Regions from separate parts of the Gluconobacter sp. DsW_058 genome, predicted to be linked through region 3. Evidence: riboswitches for the same ligand, from Rfam matches in the RefSeq annotation. Region 3 holds a riboswitch; each other region holds the start of a gene.

Region 1 (7,877 bases), on a different contig from region 3:
GTTCGAGACATTGTGGCGTATGCTGCGGATCGCGGTATCCGCATTGTGCCTGAATTTGACGTGCCGGGTCATGCACTTGCAGTGTTGCAGGCCTATCCGGAACTGGCCGCCCAGCCACTGCCAGAGGTCAACGCCGTTGGTGAAAACCTGAACAACCCGGCGATGGACCCGACCAATCCCAAAACGCTGACATTCATTCGTGCGCTGTATGCGGAAATGGAAACACTCTTTCCGGATCATTATTTCCATTCGGGTGGTGACGAGGTTCTCGGCACTCAGTGGACCAGCAATCCAAAAATTGCGGCCTATATGAAGGTGCACGGATACAAGGATGCACCAGCCCTTCAGGCAGCCTTCACGGCGCAGGTGGAAAAAATCCTGTCCAGCCAGGGCCGCGTCATGATGGGGTGGGACGAAGTCAGCGAAGCGCCAATTCCCAAAAATGTTGTTGTGGAAGGGTGGCGCGGCTCCAAGTGGACGGGTTCTGCCACACAGGCCGGGCATCCGGTTGTCGTGTCTTCGGGCTATTATCTGGATATGTTGACGCCGTCCCGGACGCATTACGCCATTGATCCGTATGACACCAAGGCGAATGGCATCACGCCAGAAGAACTGGCGGAGACACATCCGAAGATCACCCCGCTGCTTCAGGCTTTCATCCAGAACCCGAATGCAGCGCCTTTGACCGATGACCAGAAGAAAATGGTTCTGGGTGCAGAAGGCGCGCTCTGGACAGAAGTTGTCTCCGAAAACATGTTGGATGCCCGTCTGTGGCCCCGTACTGCAGCTCTGGCTGAGCGGTTCTGGTCTTCTGAAAACGTGCGGGATGTGGATGATCTGGAGCGCCGCCTACCTGTGGTCATGGCAGAACTCCAATCAACAGGTTTGCAAGCGGCGCAGCATGAAAATGCGTTGAAGGAGGCTTTGGCACCTGCGCATACTGGCCCTCTCTCCACGCTTTTGAGCGTTACGGTTCCGGTGCGGAATTACGCTTTGAATCGTCTGGCCTCCAAAAGTGGCGATGCCATGCTGTCGGCTCCGGTCGCGATTGCCGATCCGGATGCTTTTGAGGCTATCCGCTTCAACGACATGGCTAAACGGTATGTCGAGGGAGAAAAGAGTCTGAAGGCTCCCTTGAAGGCCATGCTGGCAAGCTGGGCTGCCAATGATGAAGCTTTTGTCGCAATTGCCGCAGATGTGCCTGCCCTTGAGGAGGTTACGCCCATATCTCACACCGTTGCGGCCCTCTCCAATGCGGGATTGAATGTTCTGAATGGAGCTTCAGGAACAGCCTGGCGGCTGGATGCGCAGCACCTGATTGCTGCACAGGAAGAGCTGTTTCACAACTCATCCAATCATCTGTTGTCCCTGAGGCGCGAGCAGCCTCCTGGGGGGCTGCTCATTGCCATTCTCCCTGGCATTAAAGCGCTTATTTCCAGCCAGAATTAAAGCCTTTTTCCATACCCCGCTTTTCTGCGCGAGGTATGGCTCTTGGCGTCCAGGTCGTTTCGACTGTAAACTTAAGTTACAGGCCCGCGGACGGACCAAAAGGCCTGCCTGTTTTTCACATTTAGGCCTCTCATATGCATCAGAAGAAACTCTCCCCCAAGGCTGCTTTGCTGCTATCCGCCAGTCTTGGCCTGGTAGTGCTGCCTTCGATTGCGTCTGCCAAGCCCGCAGCGCCTCAGATTACTTATGACCAGTATGGTCTGGATCTGGCCGGGCGGGATGTGAGCGTCAAGCCGGGAGACAGTTTCTTCGATTATGCCAATGGCAGCTTCCTGAAAGCGCTCGAAATTCCGTCGGATATGAGCAGCTACGGCCCGTTTAACGCGCTGGCTGAAGCATCCCGCCAGCGCATTCAGTCCATTCTGAAAGACCTGTCCGCGCATCCGGTCGCTCAGCCTCAGACGATCGATGAGAAGCTGGGCACCTATTATGCGTCTTTCATGGATGAGAAGGCTGTCGAAGCATTGGGTTCTAAGCCGCTGGATGCTGAAATCGCAAGCATCCACACAATTACGGATCTGAAGGCATTTGCGCAGTTTAGCGGGGCGTCGTCCGATACGTTCGGATCATCGCCGTTCGCGCTGGACGTGGATGTGGATGCGAAAGATCCGACGAAATATGCGCTCAGTGTCGATCACGCCGGGCTCGGGATGCCGGATCGGGACAATTACCTGAAGCCGGAATTTGCATCCAAGAAAGCGGCCTATCAGGCATATGTCACGAAGCTTCTGACGCTTGTTCACTGGGCTGATCCCGCCAAGTCAGCGGCAGACATTGTGGCTTTTGAAACCGAGATTGCCAAAGTTCATTGGGCGCGCACGGAACTCCGCGATCCGGACAAGACCTACAACCCGATGACGGTAGAAGCGCTGGTCAAAAGTGTTCCTTCTTTTGACTGGATGACATGGTTGCGGGCGTCAGGTGTGCCTGAGGCCGGGCTGGCGCAGCGGATTGTTATTGTTGGTGAGCCTTCCGCCATCAAGGCGGAAGCGGACCTGATTGCAAAGACAGATCTGAACACTCTGCGCGCCTGGCAGGCATTCCATACGGCGAGCAATGCTGCATCGTTCCTGCCGGATGCTTTTGTGCAAACGCGTTTCGCCTATGTGAAGGCTATGTCAGGCCAGCCTGCTCTGGCAGCGCGTTGGAAGCGTGGTGTGGATTTCACGAGTTCCGCCATGGAAATGGCGCTCGGTAAAATCTACGTGGAGCGCTATTTCCCGGCTTCGGATCGTGCGGCCATGCAGACGCTGACGGGTAACCTGAAGGCAGCTTTCCACAACCGCCTCGAACACAACACATGGATGAGCGCGCAGACGCGTGAAGCCGCGCTGAAGAAGCTGGCCAGCTTTGAAATTCAGGTGGGTTACCCGAATGAGTGGCGGGATTATTCCGATCTGGTTGTGAAGAAGGGCGATGTGTACGGCAATGCCGAGCGCGCTTTCGCTTTCGAATGGCACTATCAGTTAAGCCATCTCGACAAGGTTGTTGACCGCAACGAGTGGCTGATGTCGCCCGCAACGGTGAACGCCTACAACAATCCGCGTTTTGTGGAGGTCGTGTTTCCTGCGGCGATCCTTCAGCCGCCGTTCTTCAACCCGAAGGCTGATCCGGCTGTGAATTACGGGGCGATCGGTGGTGTCATTGGGCATGAAATGACCCATTCCTTTGACGACAAAGGCCGCAAATACGATGACAAGGGGCGTCTGCGGAACTGGTGGACAAAGGAAGACGAAGCGCGCTTCCAGAAGCTCGCAGATCGGTTTGGTGCGCAGTATGACGCGTTCGAGGTTCAGCCGGGCGTGCATGTGAACGGTAAGCTTACGATGGGCGAAAACATTGCCGATCTTGGTGGCCTGACCCTGGCGCTGGATGCGTATCATGCCTCTCTGAATGGGAAGCCAGCTCCGGTTATTGATGGTCTGACGGGCGATCAGCGCGTGTTTATGGGATGGGCACAGGTCTGGCGTGAGAAGGTTCGTCCAGACACGGAGAAGCAGATGGTTGTTATCGACCCGCACTCGCCGCCGAAAGCTCGGGTAAACATCCCGATGCACAACGTGGATCTCTGGTACAAGGCCTGGAATGTACAGCCGGGTGACAAGCTCTATCTCACACCGGATCAGCGCGTCAAAATCTGGTAATTGCGTATGATGGGGTGGTGATTCACCCCATCTACTCGCTGGTTTACGGACGCATATAATGGGCTGTCGCAACCATGTTGAGGAGCGCAGCTTTCGTCTCCGGCCATTTGCGGGTTTTTAGTCCGCAATCCGGATTGACCCAAAGGACATCCGGGCTGATTGTTTTGCTGGCAGCTCGAAGCAGGTCCACCATTTCCTCGACAGACGGCACGCGTGGGGAATGGATATCGTAAACGCCCGGCCCGATTTCCGCAGGGTAGCGATAGGCTGCGAACGCATCGAGTAGTTCCATGCGGGAGCGGGCGGTTTCAATCGAAATCACATCCGCATCCATTGCGCCAATGGCGGCAATGATATCGTTGAATTCCGAGTAGCACATATGGGTGTGGATCTGTGTGGCGTCCTGCACACCCGAGGCTGAAATGCGGAAGCTCTCCACGGCCCAGTCCAGATAGGATTGCCAGTCTGCGCGACGGAGCGGCAGGCCTTCACGCAAGGCGGCTTCATCAATCTGGATGATGCCGCCCCCGGCTTTTTCCAGATCGCACACTTCATCCCGGATCGCGAAAGCGATCTGTCGGCATGTTTCCGCACGCGGTTGATCGTCTCGCACGAAAGACCAGTTCAGGATCGTGACAGGCCCCGTCAGCATACCTTTCATCGGGCGGCTGGTGATGGACTGGGCATATTCCCACCATTCAACCGTCATGGCTTTCGGGCGTGACACATCCCCGAAAATGATGGGTGGCCGGACATAGCGGGACCCGTAGGACTGAACCCAGGCGTGCTTCGTGAACGCAAAGCCGGAAAGCTGCTCCCCGAAATACTGCACCATGTCATTGCGCTCAAACTCGCCATGCACCAGCACATCAAGATCAATCTCTTCCTGCCAGCGGATGGTCCGGGCGGTTTCTTCCCGCAGGAAGGTTTCGTAAGCCTCGGAAGAGAGCTCTCCTCGTGCATGATCTGCACGGGCTTTGCGGACTTCCGGCGTCTGGGGGAAGGACCCGATTGTTGTCGTTGGGTAAAGCGGCAGCCTGAGTTTGGACTGTTGCAATGGACGGCGCGCGGGGAAGGGGGAAAGGCGCTGGGTGAGAGCTGGGTTGCGATCTGCAGAGCGTGCCTGAACGGCAGGATCGTTGATTTTCGTGGAAGAGCGACGTGCCTGAAGAGCCGCAGCGTTTTCGGCTAAAGTGGCTTGCACAGCGCCCCGGCCTTCATTCAGGGCGCGTGCCAGTGTGTACAATTCTTCGATTTTCTGAACGGCGAATGCGAGCCAGGATTTCACATCCGCGTCCAGATCTGTCTCCCGTTCCAGATCAATGGGTGTGTGGAGGAGAGAGCAGGACGGAGCAAGGATGAGGTCACGCTGGCGCGCCAGTGGTTCAAGATGGTCCAGAAGCGCGTTCAGGTCGGCCTTCCAGATATTCCGCCCATCCACTACGCCCAGAGATAGCAGCAGGTCAGGTCGTGCTTTTTCCAGAATGGATGCAAGCTGTTCGGGAGCGCGGACAAGATCCACATGCAGGCCGTGAACTGGCAGGCTTAGGGCGATGTCCTGATTGTTTCCGAGCGCACCGAAATACGTGGCGAGCATCAGTTTGAGGTCTGGAACAGCGGCTGTCAGAGTGTTGTAGGTCGTTTTGAAAGCTGCGGCAGCATTGTCCGGCAGATCCAGAACAAGGCAGGGCTCGTCAATCTGAACCCAGTCTGCGCCTTCTGCGCGGAGGGCGTTCAGAACCCGTTCATAAATGGGCAGCAGGGCAGGGAGCAGATCAAGGCGATCAAACGCCGGGCCGTCACATTTTCCCAGAAGCAGGAAGCTGACAGGTCCGAGCAGAACGGGGCGTGTCTCAATCCCAAGCGCCTTGGCTTCATGATATTCCTCCACCGCTTTTGTAGAGGCGAGGCGGAACGTCTGGTCTGCTGTGAATTGCGGGACAAGGTAATGGTAGTTCGTGTCAAACCACTTGGTCATTTCGGCGGCGGGAACGTCCTGAGGTGCGCCATGAGCATGACCGCAGCCACACTCTTCGGATGTCGTTTGGGAGCCGCGCGCCATGGCGAAGTAGGTTCCCAAGTCCACCTTGCCCTGCACGTTGCCGTAAATGGCGGGAACAGCACCGACCATTGCGGATGTATCCAGCACATGATCGTAAAGCGAAAAATCGTTGGAAGGGATGATCTCTGCGCCGAGGTCTTTCTGGCGCTGCCAGGCTGACGCCCGAAGGGACGCGGCGGTGGAAAGCAGATCATTGGCGGAAGAATTTCCTGCCCAGTACTGTTCAAGAGCGGTTTTCAGTTCACGGCGGGTGCCGATACGCGGAAAGCCCAGAGTTGCGACGCGGACGGTCATGAAAGCCTCGACAGGTTCGTGGCAGTGCGCTCGCAGGGCATGCAGGATCATTCACGCCCCGAACAGGAAATGTGCGGCGTGGAGACATGCGTGACCCGTCCGGAACGCCCCGCCGGAGGATGTTATGTGTCGTGGCAGGTCTCCTGGCTTACGGGTCTTCGCGCTGATTCCGCCTTCCCGGACTTTCGCCCAGTGGCCTGTGTGGAATCGGCACTCGCCGCTGACAGTTGCGGGGGCAGCGCCGGCTTTGCACCGGCTTCCCTCTTAGCCACGCCGGATGCGTGAACATCCGACGTGGAACCATGACAAGCCTTATGACTGCCGCATGTTCCGAAAAAGAGTCAATAGCTCTTGCTCATATAAAGAACTCCTTATATGTAAATCCATATGGAACAGGCCCTCATCATTTTCCAGGCACTGGCAGACATGACCCGTCTGCGGATTTTGGCCCTTCTGCGCGAGATGGAACTGTCCATCGGCGAGGTGGCGCAGGTGCTCGGGCAAAGTCAGCCCCGCGTGTCACGGCATGTGAAGATCCTGGCAGATGCGGGATTGATTGAGCGCCGCAAGGAAGGAAGCTGGGTTTTTTTGACTTTGGGTGTTCTGGAACGTCTGGAGCCTGTCTTTATGGCGCTGGATCGATGGACTGCGCGGGAACCGGCGGAAATCCGTGCGGATCGTATTCGCTTGCAGGCCATTCGGGATGTTCGTGCGCTCGCGGCGGAAGACTGGTTTGAAACCCACGCGGCAGAATGGGACGCGTTGCGTTCCTTGCATGTGTCCGAACAGGAGGTCGAAGCAGCGATCGTAAAGACGCTTTCAGCATCTCCGATCGGCCGGCTCGTGGATATAGGCACGGGAACAGGTCGCATGATGGAACTGCTGGGAAGCGGCACCCAGACAGTCATCGGGTTTGATCGCAGTCCCTCCATGCTGCGGTTGGCGCGGACCAAGCTTGCGGAAGTTGGTCTTGAGCAGGCTGATCTGCGGCAGGGGGACTTTCAGGCCCTTCCGCTGCCGGAGCATTCAGCCGATGTCGCAGTCATGCATCAGGTTCTGCACTACGCACAGCATCCGGCTGCTGTAATTGCGGAAGCCGCGCGTATTCTGGATGCCAACGGTCGCTTACTAATTATCGATTTTGCCTCCCATAACCGGGAAGAACTTCGCACACGGGATGCGCATGTCCGGCTTGGGTTTACCGATGCGCAGATGGCGACGTGGTTTCGCGCTGCTGGTCTGGTTCCCGCAGAGCCAGTGGCTCTTGAAGGCGAACTGACTGTGAAACTCTGGCTCGGCCAACGCCCCAACTAAGCTGAATTATTGAATAAGGAGCTGGCGTGATGCCCGCACAGACAGGGCCTCTGCCCGCAATTTCGTTCGAGTTTTTTCCTGCAAAGTCGGAAAAGGCAGCCGCCACGCTGCTGGAAAACGCAAAAACGCTAGCTGCTTTTGGTCCGCAGTTCATGTCCGTGACGTATGGGGCAGGTGGGTCAACACGGGACCGCACCCTGGCCACCCTGAAAGACATGGTTCGGGAAACTGGCGCGCCAATGGCTGGGCATCTGACCTGCGTGGGAGCCTCCAAAGAAGACGTCAATGCCGTGGCGCAGGCGTACTGGGAGGCCGGTGTGAAGCACATCGTGGCCTTGCGTGGTGATCCGCCGCCGTCAGCCGGGGGCGTCTATGAGCCTCATCCGGAAGGCTACGCGGGGGCTGTGGATCTGGTGCGCGGATTGAAGGAGATTGCGCCGTTCGAAATCTCCGTTGCGGCATATCCGGAAACGCATCCTGCCGCGCTTAGCCCGCAGTCGGATCTGGAGCATCTGCGAGCGAAGATTGATGCGGGTGCGGACCGGGCTTTGACG
Region 2 (7,877 bases), on a different contig from region 3:
TGTAGAGTGTCCGGCCCGGAAGCAGCTTTCAGACAGAACAAGCGTCGGGATACCCTGAATTGCCAAGGTCTCGGGTGTCACATCTCCACCGACATGCATCCCATAATTCCAGCCTGCAAAGAAAAAATCTGTTCCGGCATCAAGCAATTGTTCAAGACTGGGATAGTGAGTTGCAATTTCCGGGATATCACCTTGCTGAGCTTTGAAACCCGGTGTGTATTTGTTCCAGCCTGATATCCCGGTCAAACCACGAATATAGGGCTGCAAATGCAGAGCAAAAGCCATTTCCGCCATATTAACGTCGTGGATGACAGCGTGCTCTGGCTGATGCGTGATCGTTACGGGCTTCCCGCAGCTCTGCACGGTAACCGGGTAGGCGAAGGCCGTTTGCACGGCAAAGCCACAGAACCCCAGAAACAGCATAAAGGTAGGCGTTTTCATGCGCCTCGCGGCCTAAAAACGAACGTCGTGCTGCCATCATCCAGTTGAACGGAATGAACATTCAAGCCGAACGCACACCCTAGTTCCGAAGAGAGCAAAACCTCAGAAGACGCCCCATCCAAAATGATTTCTCCGTCCCTCATCAAGAGAGTTCTCGGCGCAAAATCAGGCACGAAAGACAGGTCATGCAGGACGGCCACGATTGTCAGAGGGAGGTCACGAAGCAGATTTAGAAGCTCTGCTCTGGCCGCAAGATCCAGGTGATTCGTGGGCTCATCCAGCAACAGTATTTTGGGGGTCTGGGCCAGACATCGCGCCAGCATCACACGCTGACGCTCACCACCAGAAAGACTGCAAATCGGCCGTTTTAAAAAAGGTTCGACACGGAAATACTGGATTGCTGTTTGCAGATTCGCAGTATCCTGCTGCGCTTGGACAGTGCCCCGAAACGGGAGACGACCAAGTGCGATATAATCCTCAACTATGAATTCAGGAGTTACATCATCGGTCTGGGAAAGCCACGCAATCTCCCGCGCTACCGCTGGTCTGGACAGGGTACTGAGCAGCGTTCCTTCCAGAACTATCTCCCCTTCCGTGGGCGAAATTAATCCCGCGAGGAGCCTCAGAAGCGTGCTTTTCCCTGCACCATTCGGGCCAATGAGTGCAACATGCTCACCCTCCCTGACGGAGAAATCCGTCAAAGAGAGTATGCGGTCATACCCGACACCATGCGTCTGAAGCACAACCTCAGACACGATCAGAAACCGGCCTGAACACTGATCGAGAAGGACCGCGGCGCCCCCAGCATCACTTCACTCGGATAACTGGTGTCAGCCCACTGGATGAAGTGCTTGTTGCCTACATTGTCTACCCGGCCATAAACCGTCACGCCGCTATAGGCATGCCATGCCGCGAAAAGATTGACGAGCGCATAGTCTTTCAGACTCAGGGTGTTGGCGTAATCGCCCTTGCGGGCAGATACGTAACGCATTCCAGCCCCCAGATCGACCGGCAGATCTGCAACCCGGGACCAGACACCCCACAGGTTGGCCGTTACAGCCGGAACGTTCGGGACCTCGTTCCCGGAAGCATTCACTGACGCTGAGGGATGGAATGATCCATAACGAGACCACGTATAGGCGACATTTCCCGACAGGCTCCAGTGTTTGCCCAGCGTGAGGTCCCCCTGCCATTCCACACCCCGTGACTTCTGAACGCCCGCAGTTGCCACGCTGTCCACACCGGTGGCAACGAGAACTCGGGTACGGCTGATATCGTACAGAGACAGCGTAGAGGACAGGCGCCCTTTCCAGAAAGAACCCTTGGCGCCGATTTCTCCCTGCCTGGACTGACTCAAGCGTGAAAACTGGCCTTTATTAACCAGGAAGATATTGGAGCCCGGCGGATCTTCAGCCGTTGTGTACACGCCGTAGAGGCTGATGTTGTCTGTCAGATCATAAACAGGGCCAATCCTGAAGTTGGCAGGATTGTAGTTCCCCTTAAAGCTGGTCGCAGGATTGAACGCACCGGACTGGCTATAATTCTGGCGGTCCAGTTTCAGCCAGTCATAGCGAAATCCACCCACTACACGCAGATTGTCCCTCACGGTCAGGACGTCTTCCATAAAGATGCCTGCGTCCACCATGGTCGTGGGAGATTTTGTATATGGATACTCCCCAGCAAAACTTCCGACGGCCGTACTCTCAGGACTACTCAGAGAAACACTGTCCGCATATGTCGCGTCCGGAAAACCACGGTTCCGGATGAGCCGCACATAATACGCGTCTCCACCGACGACCAGACGGTTCTTCATTCCGAAAACGTGGAAATCAAACTGGCCATCCAGCGTGTCACCAACCTGATGCTGGTTCATATAAACATAGAACCGATCCCGGCCGACCCGACCGGGTGCAATGGCATTTCCCGCTGCGTCCGTCTGCCCGGCTGAACCGATATAGCTGTAGGATTCAGCGTTATTCCAGTTGCGCTTGGCATAAAGGACATAGGTTTTATTGTGGAACGTCATGTTCTCCGTTGGCTGCCACGTCAGATGGAGCGTCGGAGTCACATTAACCGAGCCAGCTTTTGCATCCTTGGCATTGTAATACCGCCAGAGCGATGACCGGCTTACGCCTAATCCCTTGGAAGACGACAGCAGGCCACCTACGCCATCATGGACCTGAGCCAGCGGGACCAAAGGGGTTCCATAGTACGTCGACAAGCGATCTGTCAGATAGTCGACGCCAAAGCGGGCTGTAAATTTCTTCGAAGGGTGCCAGAGCAACGTTGTCGTGAAATCGTTGCTGTGTGGATCTGCGCCAGCAACGTATCCATCAGACGAGGTACGACTGAAATCACTTCGAATGGCCAAAGTGTCGGTAATGGGAACCGAACCGCCCACGCCAGCATTCCACGTATTGAAACTGCCATAAGATACCAGAGCATTGGCATGCGGCCCATCAAACGCAGGATCACGCGTTCGCATGTCCACCGTGCCGCCAACAGCGCCCTGCCCGTACAGAACAGACGACGGCCCCTTGAGAACCTGAACGCTCTCAAGATTGAAGCTGTTGAGCGGACGGTTCACCATCGTGGTCGGGCCATAATAAATGCCATCTCGCAGGATCAGAACCTGATTTCCGCTGAAGCCGCGCATCATCATCTGCGCCGGACTTCCTGGCGATCCACCGGAAGAAACGCCCGGTGCACTGTCTGCGGCGTCTTCAGCGTGCACATAGCCGCGCTGTTCCATCACGCTGCGCTGAATCACATTGATCGTCGTAGGATTATGTTGAACTGTCAGCCCAAGTCTGCCCCCGATAACAGCACTATCCTTCAGCGGCTGCGCCCGACCGTGCGCCGTAATGTGCTCTTCTTTCGCTTTGGCTGCCGCCTTCCTGACGTCTTCTGTCTGGGCGAACGCGGGCTGAAAAACGGTCAATGCCGCGACGGGCAACACACCGACAAAACTGATTTTCCTCATGGATAACGCAAACTTCACTCAACAATGCGTCACTACGATGAGCAGGAAAAACATCCTGCTGCGTCCGGTGCACCCCGCCCTTTCGCTTCGTCCATGACCATTTTCGATGGCAGGTCTCCTGGCTTGCGGATCATCGGCAGATCGCGAGCCTTCCCAAGGCTGACGCCCCAGTGGCCGGGTTCCCGGAACCCATCGTGATCAGCCTCACCGCTCACAGTTGCGGGGGCAGCCGCAGCATTTCACTGCGTTCCCTTTTCATCCCCTTCCGGGGAACCATCATTGAGCAGGGGCATAACCGAAACTCCCATATAGTCAAACACGTATGTTATAACATATTAATAACTGAAGTTATCAATTTGAACAATGGAGGCCCCTCAATCCCTTGGAAGAGGAACCAAAACATGCCTAATCTCATGCTTTCCTATTCTGGACAGAAAGTGTCGCAGGATGAAGCTCTGTCGTTTTGGTCCCTTGGATCAAGAAACACCTGGACTCATTGATGACACTGGCATCCTGAGAAGCCTCAAAGGGATTTTGCCTGATATTACAGTTGCCCACCTGTCTCCAGAGCAGCTGGACGCCTTGCGGGCGATTAATCCGACCACTCTCCCTGTCGTTTCAGAAGCACCACGCTACGGTATTCCGTTCTCAGGTGCCGGAAAGTATATCTGCATTGGCCTGAACTATCGGGATCATGCCGAGGAAGCAGGCCTTCCCCTCCCCTCAGAGCCAATCGTCTTCATGAAAGCCATCTCTGCCCTGACGGGTCCGAGCGATGGTATTCTGATCCCCCAACATGCCACCAAATTGGACTGGGAAGTCGAACTCGCAGTCATTATTGGCACAAAAGCGTCCTACGTCTCCCCGGAGAAGGCTTTGGAGCATGTTGCGGGATATTGTGTCGCCAATGATGTCTCTGAACGCTCATTTCAGATGCAGACAAGCCAGTGGGACAAAGGCAAAGGCTGCGACTCATTCGGGCCCTTGGGACCATGGCTTGTGACGACCGATGAGATCGCCGATCCGCAAGCGCTCTCCATGCGGTTAGATGTCAACGGACACCGTCGGCAGACGGGGCATACCTCCAACATGATCTTTGACGTCCGCAGCATCATTTCACATGTCAGCAACTACATGACCCTGATGCCGGGCGATATCATTGCCACAGGCACACCTGCCGGCGTCGGAATGGGCATCAAGCCTCACCCAGTCTATCTCAAACCAGGGGATGTCGTAGAGCTGGAAATCGAAGGGCTTGGCATTCAAAGGCAGACCGTGAAGGCCAGTTCTTAGCTGATTCGACAGGAAAACGTCTTTTACGAAGCGATTCTTGAAAAACACCAATTTTCATAATTATTTTTTGTACGAACGACTTGCCCGCTCAACATCGCAGGAATGCTGCCTACAATGTAACAACTGCGAAGGTGCGTGAATTAAAGATTGAAGTTTCTGAGAATGAATATCATTTGTAACTTTAGAAATACGGGAAAGTCAGCTGAAATTCTCGTGAAAATTCATTTTCCAGGAGGCAGTTAGCCCTTTCCATGAGACTTCCAGCGTCGAACGTTCCTCAACGTACACATCTAGGCCCAATGCTTTTTACAGCACTTTTGCTGTCAGGTACGTGGAATGGCGCCTTTGCCGCGACCACTGATGACGTATCTCCAGAAGTTCGTAAGAAATCAGCTTCAACGACCGGTCTTAAAGAGGAACGTTCCGCTTCACCAAAATCGCAGAGCACGCAACAGAAACACGCGTCACAAGAAGATGAGACCCCCGGCAGCATTGAGCAGCTTCTGGTGCAGGGTCATCGCCGCAATGCCTCTACGGATGGTACCGGCACTTACACGGTTTCTGCGGTCTCCACGACGAAAATGCTCCTCAAACCGTTGGACGTTCCACAATCCATCTCGGTCCTCAGCAGCCAGCAGATGAAAGACCAGAACCTCAATACGGTTGATGCTGCGCTCAAACAGGTCGCGGGCGTGAACGTCAATATGTATGGCGACGGAACGGGGGGTTACACTGCCCGAGGCTTCACGCTACAGGCTCAGTATGACGGTGTTCCGTCTATGAGTGGGCTGACTTTAAGCCAACAGTATGATCTGGCCATCTATGATCGTATTGAAGTCCTGCGTGGACCAGACGGCATGCTTCAAGGCTCCAGCACACCCGGCGGGAGTGTCAATTTCGTCCACAAGCGCCCGACTGATGACTTTCAGGGCAATGCGTCATTCTCGGCTGGCTCATGGAACAATTACCATGCCACCCTTGATGTCGGCGGCCCTCTCGCGCACTCGAAAATTGTCTCAGCCCGACTTGTCGTCGCAGGCACCGACCGCAACCAGTTCTACAACAATGCCTATGATCGTCGCTGGACGATTTATGGCGTCACAGATGTGCACTTAACGCGCCATGACACCCTGACAGTCTCCGTGACGTCTCAAAGCAACGATACAACCCGTTATATGGGGCTTCCCCGTGCCAGTAATGGCGCGGATCTGAATCTGCCGACGAGCACGTTGGTGGGGGCCAACTGGGGCAAATCCGAAGTCCCGATGACTGAAGTTGAAGCACAACTGGAGCATCTTTTCTCTCATGGCTGGCGCGGGCGCCTCAACTACCGTCACCGAACCGCAGCCACCACACTCCAATACGCTTATCTCAACGCGTATAACGCGTCCGCAAAGACTGGCAATTTCGTCGCAGCCAATACACGGTATGACGAGACGAATGATGGCCTGGACGCATACGTCACCGGGCCGCTTCACCTCTTCGGGCAGAAACATGTTCTGATGATGGGAGCGAACTACGATCGCTATCTCTATGAAGGCGGCGGTGCCAGTGCAAACTCCCGGACCTACACGGCGCTCGCCGGTATCCCGATTAATGCGAACAATGCCATTCCGTCTCTGGCTCTCCCTACCATTACCAATCGCTACTGGGAGCCATCCACGCAGTGGGGCGTGTATGGTCAGGCACAGATCAAGCCTGTTTCACGCTTTTCCATCCTGATTGGTGGCCGGGTGAGCGGGTATGTCAGCAAGACACGTCGTATTTCCCCAACTGTTGGTGCCACCAGCACCGATATCGACCAGCAGGGCATCCTGACCCCTTACATCGGCGGCGTTCTGCACCTGTGGCCGAATGTCACGGCTTATGTCAGCTACGTTTCGACTTTTTCGCCTCAGTCTGCGTTTGATACCACCGGCCGCCTCGCACCGGTCCGAGGCAATCAGCTCGAAGGTGGTATCAAGGGAGAGTTCTTCCACGGGCACCTGGGCATGACCCTGTCTGGCTACAAAATTATTCAGAAAAACGAAGCCATCTATAACGGCACCATCGGCGCTATCTGTGGACCCGGTGGCGTGGATGACTGCTACGTCGCGACAGGCAAGACACGCAGCCAAGGTGCTGAAGCAGAGCTGATTGGCCGTCCTCTTGAGGGCTGGGATATCAATGCCAGCTATACTTATAACGACAACCGGATCGTCAATAACGGTAGCGCCACACAGTCTGGCCTAACCTATGCTGGCAACTCGCCCAAGCATCTGTGGAAGCTCTGGACACACTACCGGTTCGAGCCATATCGCGGGGCACAAAAGAATGTCTGGAGTATCGGCGGCGGGTTCAACGCTCAAACAAGTACATTCGGAACAAACCGCACCGTGACGCAGGGCGGATACATTATTGGGTCCATCCAGGCTGGATACCAATGGAACAAATATCTTTCCCTCTCCGCAACACTGAACAATATCGCCAACAAACGATATTATCAGCGACTGGGAAATCTGTATTACTACAACTACTACGGAGAGCCGCGGAACTTCATGTTTACGCTCCGTTCTAATTTCTGAAGCAAATCTCAGCCGACTTCATAAACTCTTTGATTGTGCGCGGGGCTCCATAGATATGGATGTGCCGCGTTCAAAGCTTGGGGCGCCGTCTTCTCCGTATGCGTATCCGGGCCAATCGTGCCCGGGTCGGTCTGTCTCGCCCACAGCAGTATCATGATAAGCCCGGCGATCAGGATAATGATTGTCAGAAGAACCCAGCGTTTTTCCATGATTTTTGCTCCTTGCGGCAATCAGTCACGCTTTTTGGCTGCCCGTTTGGATCATAAATCGGAGCTTGACCCAAGGTTTCCGCTACACACAAGGAAATAACTCACTGACACCAGAACGGGACGTCCTTCGAAAAAGTCTTCCATCGCTTGGGAAGTTTTTTAAGGATCTTTTTCCGCGCCCGATGCGCCATGTGAACAATAGCATCTCCTGCTTCGGCGAGGTCCGGCCTTTCTTTTATCGCCTGCCTGACCAGAGCCTCTGCCGTTGCTGCATCGTTGAAACGACCAAACAGGTCCTGCAAATCCTTGCAATGGCCCATGTAGGTTTCAACGCGGCTCCCGTTATACAGAGGAAGAATGCTCTCAATACTATAGCGCAGCCCCTTC
Region 3 (7,877 bases):
GAGAGCGCCTTGCCGCCCGTGGCCATGGTGTCCATTTTGCTGATCATTGGTTGCGTCGTCGCGGGCGCCAGTCCCTCCTTGGCTCAAGCTGGCCCCCTTTTGATCCTGGGCGTTATTCTGCATAACGCTATTGGTTTGTTGGGCGGATACTGGGGCGGCAGGCTTCTGGGTTTTGATGAGTCCGTCTGCCGAACGCTTGCGCTTGAAGTCGGGATGCAAAACTCGGCGCTCGCCGCAACGCTGGGCCGTCTTTACTTCTCACCCCTTGCAGCGCTGCCAGGAGCAGTTTTCTCCGTCTGGCACAATGTGTCCGGCTCCGTTCTGGCCGCATACTGGGCCGCGCGGCCTCTCAGTAAGGGCACGTCACGGATCAAGGCACCTTGAGATAATCCTGTATTCGCGGAACCATGAAATCAAGAAAGGCACGCACTCGCGGTGGGCTCTGATGTCCTGCAGGGAAGAGGGCATGAATGTCTTCTTCGTCCTGTATCGTGGCGTCACTCATAACTTCAACCAAGCGGCCAGCTTTCAGGTCTTCACGGACATGATATTCGCCAAGCCGTGCCAAGCCGACGCCTTGCAGGGCCATACGCCTTACCGTTTCACCATTATTCGCCAGAAGGGGACCGTGCACGCGGCGGTCAATCAGCCGCCCTTTTTCCTGAAACGGCCAGACAGGGGTTGTGCGCTGGAAGTTGAACCCAAGGCATTGATGGCTGTCTAAATCCGCAACGGTCTGAGGCGTTCCGTGTCGTTCAAGATAGGTGGGTGAGGCTACAATCCTGCGTGGCACCGCCCCCAGGTGACGGACTGTGAGGCCTGAATCCTGCAGTCGGCCGACACGGAAAGCCACGTCTGTCCGGTCAAGGTAAAGGTCTGTTACGTCGTCAGAAAGTGAGAGATCAATCAGGATTTCTGGATAGGCATTCCAGAACGCGGGGAGGAATGGCTCTAGTCCAAGGGTGCCGAACGCAACGGACGCATTGACCCGGACTGTCCCTCTGGGCTGCATGGTTCCCGTTGTGAGGCTGCGTTCAATATCATCGAGATCCGCTATCAGAGTGACAGCGCGCGTATAATAGATCTGTCCTTCCTGCGTTACGGAAAGGCGGCGGGTCGAGCGTTCGATCAGGCGGACACCCAGACGGGCTTCAATTCTGGCGATGAGCTTGCTGACGGTTGACGGCGTCATGACCAGCAGCCGGGCGGCTTCCGAGAAACTGCCGCTTTCGACTACCCGTAGAAAAACCTGCATTTCGCCAACGCGATTGTCCATCTCGATCTCATCTGTGAACGGGTTGCAGGGACTTTCTTCAAAGCACGCGAATTTTCAGGCGCGCATGATGCCAAGCGTGGATTGCCCCCTGCTTGAACAAGGTCGCCGGAAATGTTCTTCGCTACGAAACGGATTAAGAAATTTTCACAATATATCGTTTAAAATCAAGATTCAGGCGGCTCTTTCTCCGAGCCGCCTGAACCTGAAGTTTAGTGAGCCGAACGAACGTCGTTGCTCTTTTCACGTATGGCCCTGAACTCGGAGCCACCTTTCCACGTCGGCCAATCATGCGAGAAGGCCGCATCATATCCGACCTGGCGGACAACATCGACGTCCTGCGCTGCACCTCTGACGTCCCAGTCAGGGCTCCAGGCATCGCAGGCCTGATGATAGCAGGCCATATACGCCGTCAGCCATTTGCTGCCCGCGGCTGTTCCACCCTGAAGGAGATCGAACGGGCCAGCCATATCCATAACCGCGAGAACGGGCACGCCAGCCCGGGCGAAAGGCAGATGGTCCGCACGGTAGAAGGCTCCGCGCTCCGGCATAGCTTCCGGCTGGGTTGTACGGCCCTGCTTGAGGGCTGCGGCTGCGAAGTCGTCCTGCAGAGTGTCCTGTCCAGCGCCAATAATGAAGGCATTATGAGCTGGGCCTGCCATCTGCAGTACATCCATGGTCAGGTTAGCCGCAGTCTTGTTGAGCGGTGCTAGCGGATGGGCGACATACCAGCTCGATCCCAGAAGGCCACGCTCTTCACCGGTCCAGGATGCAAAACTGACAGTCCGTTTTGGCTTTGGCCCGTTCTTGAAAGCTCGTGCGATTTCCAGAACGGCTGCAATACCCGAACCATCGTCAATCGCTCCGCGCCGAATAACGGTCTTGCCTGCGGCGTCAGTGCTTTTACCAAACGCATCCCAGTGCGCGCCGAACATCACGGTTTCGTCGGGATAATCCGTACCCGTGATCTTGCCGATGACGTTCTGGCTCTGGAGGTGATCGACCTTGACCGGCATGTCCACTGAAAGCGTCGTGTCATGAATGTTGACCGGATGGAAATCGGGCGAACGCGCCTGACGACGCAGACGGTTAAGATCCAGCCCGGCGCGCGCAAACAATGTTTTGGCTGCATTGCCTTCAATCCAGCCGATCATCGGTACGGACTTCAGGTCCTTATCGTCGTGAAGAATGTCATATTCTTCACCCTGAGGTGCGACGACGGTGCTCCAGGGATAGGACGCGCCCGGAGTATCATGAATGATCAGCGCTCCAGCTGCACCGCGACGGGCTGCTTCCTCGAACTTGTAGGTCCAGCGGCCGTAATACGTCATGGTCTTGCCACCAAAGCGGCCAGCAACAGGCTCCTCTGGTCCAGCATCGAAATCAGGATCATTCACCAGAAAGACCGCAATTTTGCCGTGTAGATCAACCTGCTTGAAGTCATTCCAGCGACGTTCCGGCGCCGTCACACCATAGCCCACGAAGACCAGAGGGACGTTTGACAGCTGAAGGCGCTCGATCGGCTGGAGCGTTGACATGACGATATCTGTTAGCTGATGAAGCGGCAGAGCAGCCTGACCCCGTGTCTTAATCGTCGCGATTGCTTTCGGATCAGGACGGGTACGGATCATGGGGACATTCTGCGTCCATCCGCCATTTTCGCCGCCAGGTTCCAGTCCAAGCTTCTGATACTGATCGATCAGCCACTTGACCGTGACGGCCTCACCCGGGGTGCCAGGGGCACGTCCCTCAAATGAATCCGAAGCCAGAACCCGCATTGTCTCCGACATTCTAGCCGGGTCGATAGGGCCGGAGGCGCCTGCGTCAGACGCTGCATGGGCCCCGGAAAAGCCGATTGCGAGTGGAGCTATCGCGAAAGCGGCAAGAGCGGTAGCCAATTTCAGGCGGTTTCGAAGGGAAGATTTGTGCATCATGTCCTCAGTCTTTGTCATAACGCGTGTCTGACGAGATGAGGCACACCTTACACATCGGATTGCTGATCAGGAAATGGCATAAAATCATCGGACTGGCTGGTTGACGGAAAACGCGTCGCACCCCCATCTACGATTAATGACCACTCTCACCATTCCGGTTCTCCTGTCCCGCCATCCCCCCGTTGAGGGGAGTGAAGGCCTTTGTTATGGGCGACAGGAGATGGAACTGAGAGCGGGGTGGGAGGCCCAGGCCGCTGGTCTGTTGACCCTCGCAAAGGGCGCTGGTTGTTCAGTCATCTACACGTCACCATCGGCCCGGTGTCTGTCTGTCGCGCGAAGACTTGAGGCGCAGACCGGGTGGCCGCTGCGTTTGGATGACCGGTTACTGGAGCTAAATTTTGGCCAGTGGGAAGGGCTATCCTGGAATGTTGTGCCGCGTGTGGCTCTCGATAGCTGGGCCGAAGATCCTGAAGGGTTTTCTCCGCCGCGTGGTGAAAGTGGGCGAGCGCTACAGGAACGTGTGCAGTCTTTCTGGGCAGACCTTATTCGTGCCGGAGAGCCCGCGTTAGTTCTTTCGCACGGCGGCCCACTTCGTCTCCTTGATGGGCTTGCCAAAGGAGAAAGGGCGAACCTGCTAGCACCTTCAATGCCGCAGGGCAGCAGCAGGCTCCATTACGTCAGCGTTTGATCCACTCACGTCGGTCCGGGTTTCTTGTTTCCCAGCCCATGCGCTCCAGTTCTGGCGTTTTGGCATGGGCTGCCGGATATCCGATGCAAAGATACGCGATAAGGTTCCATCCCGGCTCGGCATCGAGAAGGTCTGACACGTGCTCGGGCTCAAGAATTGAGACCCAGCCCAGCCCAACACCTGCCGCCGTTGCAGCCAGCCAAAACGTATGGATAGCCATCACAGCGGACCACGTCGTTGTTTCCGGCATGGTCGCACGTCCAAGACCATGTCCTTGATCCGGGAAGGTTTCGCAGAAGACGGCGACATGATGCGGGGCATCATCTAATCCGGCCAGTTTGAGCGTTGCATAGGATGCTGCTTGTTCGCCTGCATATCCCTGAAGGGCTTCCCGGTTACAGGTTTCAAAGCTCTTCCGAACGGCTGCTTTTCGCTCCGGGTTTTCAACGAGCACGAAGCGCCAGGGCTCACTCAAACCAACGGAAGGCGCTAGGGTCGATGCATGCAGGAGATCGTCCAGAACCGATGCGGGCAGAGGGTCACGTTGGAAATGTCGCGCATCCCGGCGCCATGTGAAAAGGCGCTCCAGATCTTTTCTGAAATCGTCTGAAAAGGCTGGTGCCGTCATGGTTTATCCGTTGCGTGCAAAAGGTTTGTCAGCGCCCGCCGTCAGGACACGGGATGCCAGAGGCCCGAAGAGCAGTCCGATCGTAGCCCACAGAACGATCTGCATCCCCAAGGCTGCCTCGCGGAAACGCCAGAGCACTGTTGCCGGGAAATCTGTTGGAACTTCATTGATATCAGGCATACCGGCTTGTACGGCGGCCACCAGAATGATGAAGATACCCAGAGAGGCTAGTACGCCGTTCCAATGACCCAGGTGCCGGATGAGTGGTCGGCTGACCATGTAGGACGCGGCTGCCGCGCAAAGTGACAGAGCGATCATACCGAAATAGGCGCCGGTTCGTAGGCCAATGGTCGATGGAAGGCCAACGGCAGGGGGATTGGGAGGATATTTCAGGTCCGGCACCAGCACGAACACAACGAATGCTGCGGCAGCCAGAAGTGCAGACAAGGCTCGCGGCGAAAAGCGGCCTATGCGACCGTACACAAAAGCAAAAATAGTCGCGAAAATGCCACCGTAAGCCGCGCCATACATAACGGCAGCGGTGAGAAGCCCGAAAGACGCCTGTATGCCTCGGCTGATAATTTCCGGTTCAGGCGGATCGCCAGCAGCGAGGTCTTTCGCGCTCTCGAATGCAATCGCAAGATTGACCTGCGGCTCTCCAAAAAAACGCGCAAACACGAACGCAAGCAATGCGGCAGCAATCCCGGCAATCATGCCGCGGCTCAAAAGACGACCTGTCATGAAACTATGCTGCGTTTAGTGGCAGGGGAAGCCGAGAAGATGGCGCCCATCATGAACAAATTCATGAACTGCGTGCCCTGAAATCAAAGACGTCGCACCTTGTTCTGCACCAACAAAATAAAGCAGCATAAGGCTGAGCACGACCGTAAAGGCAGCCCATGGAAGGAGCGTGCGGATCGGCAGCGCAACCGGTGCGGCGATGCTGGCGGGCAGGTGGGGCGGGGAAAGGCTCTGGCTCATAATAGGCTCCGCTGGAAAAGCGCGTTCTGCGGTTGAAAATTGATAAAGGAGGTCTGGCTTCGCAACGTGATTTCACGAGCATTACAGTGGCGCGACCGCACCGGATTTGCACCGGCTTCTCCCTGCTTTCGCTAACAGGGAGGATGTAACCTTTCATGCGGGAGTGTCAACTTTTCCATGCTGAGGCCAGCACTGTCAGGAGAACGCACTCAGCGAGACTGGCCGTTGCTCCGAGTACGTCTCCTGTATATCCGCCGAGCAGTTTCCGGGCTACGGCGCGAACTCCAAGCATCGTGAACAGTGCGGCAAGAATAGTCTGAAGACCTAAGTGTGCGGGGAGGCAAATCACCGTCATGCAAAAGCCAGAAAACAAGGCGGCCAGTAGCTGATCCCGGGTCAGGTTGGAGAGCTGCTGTGCCAACCCATTGTCACGAGCAGGCTTTGTGAGGAACGTCAGGAGAGGCAGGATAGTGCGGGAAAGTGCTCCCGTTACAGCCATTGCCGGCAAGATCATTGAAGGAGGCAGCGCTGCTAACGTCGTAACGCGGACGATTAAGCAGATGCCCAAAGCTAACGCCCCATAGCTGCCGATACGACTATCGCGCATGATGGTCAGGCGCTTCTCAGGAGTATGGCGTCCGCCACAGCCATCCGCCATATCCGCCAGTCCGTCTTCGTGCAGGCCTCCGGTTAAGAGAACTTGTAGGCCGACGCTCCAGGCTGCGGCTACCAGAGGGGGAACACTCAAGGCGCTCAGCAGCAAGAACACTGATGCGCTGAGAATACCGACAAGCGCCCCAACCAGGGGCCAGCACCAGGCAGACCGCGCCAGAGACCAGTCCTGTCCGCTGACGCGCAGCCATCCCAAGGGAAGGCGGGTCAGCAGGCCCGCACCACAGGCGATGTCTTCTCGAATGGTGCGCCAAAGCCTCATTGAATGGAGACGTCTGATTGGGAAACAGCAGCCTCTGCGAACGTCGCCATACCGTTGTGGCAGGCCAATGCCGCTCTGAGGACGGGAATGGCAACGGCAGACCCCGATCCCTCTCCAAGGCGCAAGCCTAGGTCCAGTATTGGTTTCAGCCTGAGGGCATCTGCCAGCTTGCGGTGACCAGCCTCAGCGGAACAATGCGAGAGCTGTGTGTGGTCGAGTGCTGAGGCGGTCAATTTGATCAATGGCAGCACGGCTGCGGTACAGACGAAGCCGTCAAGCAGAACCGGGATACGATGGTGTCTGGCGGCCAGAACACTTCCGAGTATGGCGGCCAGTTCGTAACCACCCAGACAACGTGCGGCGTCCAAGGGGTCGTTAAGTGACGCCGCGTGCAGACACAGAGCCTCATCAATCACAGAAGCCTTGAGATTGACGCCCCCCTGATCGAGACCCGTGCCACGTCCTGCCCAGTCCGCGCCTGTACCCCCCAGGAGTGCTGCGCAAAGTGCGGCGGAGGGGGTTGTGTTGCCAATACCCATTTCGCCGGGGCAAAACAGATCCAGCGTGGGGGATACGGCGGTGTATCCGACCGAGACCGCATCGAGAAATTCGTCTTCGCCCATAGCCGGGGTCGCGGTAAAATCTGCTGTGGCCTTTAGATTTCGGACGGGCACAACAGCAAGGTCCGCACCAGCATTCCGGGCAAGCTGATTGATTGCTGCGCCGCCACTCTGGAAATTCGACACCATCTGGGCCGTAACATCCGAAGGCCACGGAGATACCCCCCGGCGGACCACACCATGATTTCCTGCAAAAATCGTTATCTGAACCTGTTCTAGCGTTGGTTTCTGATGGCCTTGCCATTCACCGAGCCAAATGGACAGCTCTTCCAACCGCCCGAGGCTGCCGGGAGGTTTGGTCAGAGTCGCGTCTCGCTCCGCTATCAGGGCGGCGACTTTTGGGTCGGGGTCTGGAAGTGACAGGCAGGCAGTGCGAAGTTCTGCCATGCTGGCGAAAGGGGGCTGACAGGACGAGGGCATGATGTGCGGTGGCATGACAGGTCTTTTGTGCTGTTATCAGGGACCATGCAAGAAGAAGGCGCAGGAGACATTGTGGCACAGACCATCACGCAAACAGGACTACCGGATGTGTCACTGGTCCTCGGGGGCGCCAGGTCAGGAAAAAGTAGGATCGCTGAGGCAATCATCACTGGTCTTCCGGCCCCTTGGGTTTATCTCGCGACCGGTCGGGCTTTTGATGAAGAAATGCAGGCCAGGATAGATTTGCATCGTACCACCCGTGGGAACAAAGGGTGGCGTACAGTTGAAGAGCCATTTGATATCGCAGATGCCTTACAGGCAGAGCAGGGCGCGCCGATCCTGATTGATTGCCTCACTTTATGGCTGACAAATCTCATTCTGGAAGACCGTAATATACAC

The links. A riboswitch is a leader RNA that binds a small molecule or an ion and turns the genes downstream of it on or off. The one in region 3 is predicted to bind cobalamin.
Region 1: linked by a shared signal. The riboswitch ahead of metE (5-methyltetrahydropteroyltriglutamate--homocysteine S-methyltransferase) and the one ahead of HK24_RS11990 (CbtB-domain containing protein) in region 3 are both predicted to bind cobalamin.
Region 2: linked by a shared signal. The riboswitch ahead of HK24_RS06720 (TonB-dependent siderophore receptor) and the one ahead of HK24_RS11990 (CbtB-domain containing protein) in region 3 are both predicted to bind cobalamin.

What each region holds. Positions count from the first base shown of each region.
Region 1 covers NZ_JOPH01000033.1:43,869-51,745, forward strand. The annotation lists gene HK24_RS06340 (beta-N-acetylhexosaminidase) at 1-1,449, shown strand, start outside; gene HK24_RS06345 (M13 family metallopeptidase) at 1,584-3,653, shown strand; gene metE (5-methyltetrahydropteroyltriglutamate--homocysteine S-methyltransferase) at 3,697-6,009, opposite strand; cobalamin riboswitch at 6,125-6,329, opposite strand; gene HK24_RS06355 (metalloregulator ArsR/SmtB family transcription factor) at 6,397-7,323, shown strand; gene metF (methylenetetrahydrofolate reductase [NAD(P)H]) at 7,353-7,877, shown strand, end outside.
Region 2 covers NZ_JOPH01000034.1:1,136-9,012, reverse strand. The annotation lists gene HK24_RS06730 (ABC transporter substrate-binding protein) at 1-441, opposite strand, end outside; gene HK24_RS06725 (ABC transporter ATP-binding protein) at 438-1,196, opposite strand; gene HK24_RS06720 (TonB-dependent siderophore receptor) at 1,199-3,424, opposite strand; cobalamin riboswitch at 3,515-3,717, opposite strand; gene HK24_RS06715 (fumarylacetoacetate hydrolase family protein) at 3,872-4,717, shown strand; gene HK24_RS06710 (TonB-dependent siderophore receptor) at 5,017-7,281, shown strand; gene HK24_RS06705 (hypothetical protein) at 7,290-7,490, opposite strand; gene HK24_RS06700 (CHAD domain-containing protein) at 7,592-7,877, opposite strand, start outside.
Region 3 covers NZ_JOPH01000068.1:40,492-48,368, forward strand. The annotation lists gene HK24_RS11960 (bile acid:sodium symporter family protein) at 1-384, shown strand, start outside; gene HK24_RS11965 (LysR family transcriptional regulator) at 371-1,276, opposite strand; gene HK24_RS11970 (M20/M25/M40 family metallo-hydrolase) at 1,486-3,204, opposite strand; gene HK24_RS11975 (histidine phosphatase family protein) at 3,344-3,895, shown strand; gene bluB (5,6-dimethylbenzimidazole synthase) at 3,885-4,523, opposite strand; gene HK24_RS11985 (CbtA family protein) at 4,527-5,264, opposite strand; gene HK24_RS11990 (CbtB-domain containing protein) at 5,280-5,504, opposite strand; cobalamin riboswitch at 5,533-5,674, opposite strand; gene cobS (adenosylcobinamide-GDP ribazoletransferase) at 5,671-6,438, opposite strand; gene cobT (nicotinate-nucleotide--dimethylbenzimidazole phosphoribosyltransferase) at 6,435-7,478, opposite strand; gene cobU (bifunctional adenosylcobinamide kinase/adenosylcobinamide-phosphate guanylyltransferase) at 7,524-7,877, shown strand, end outside.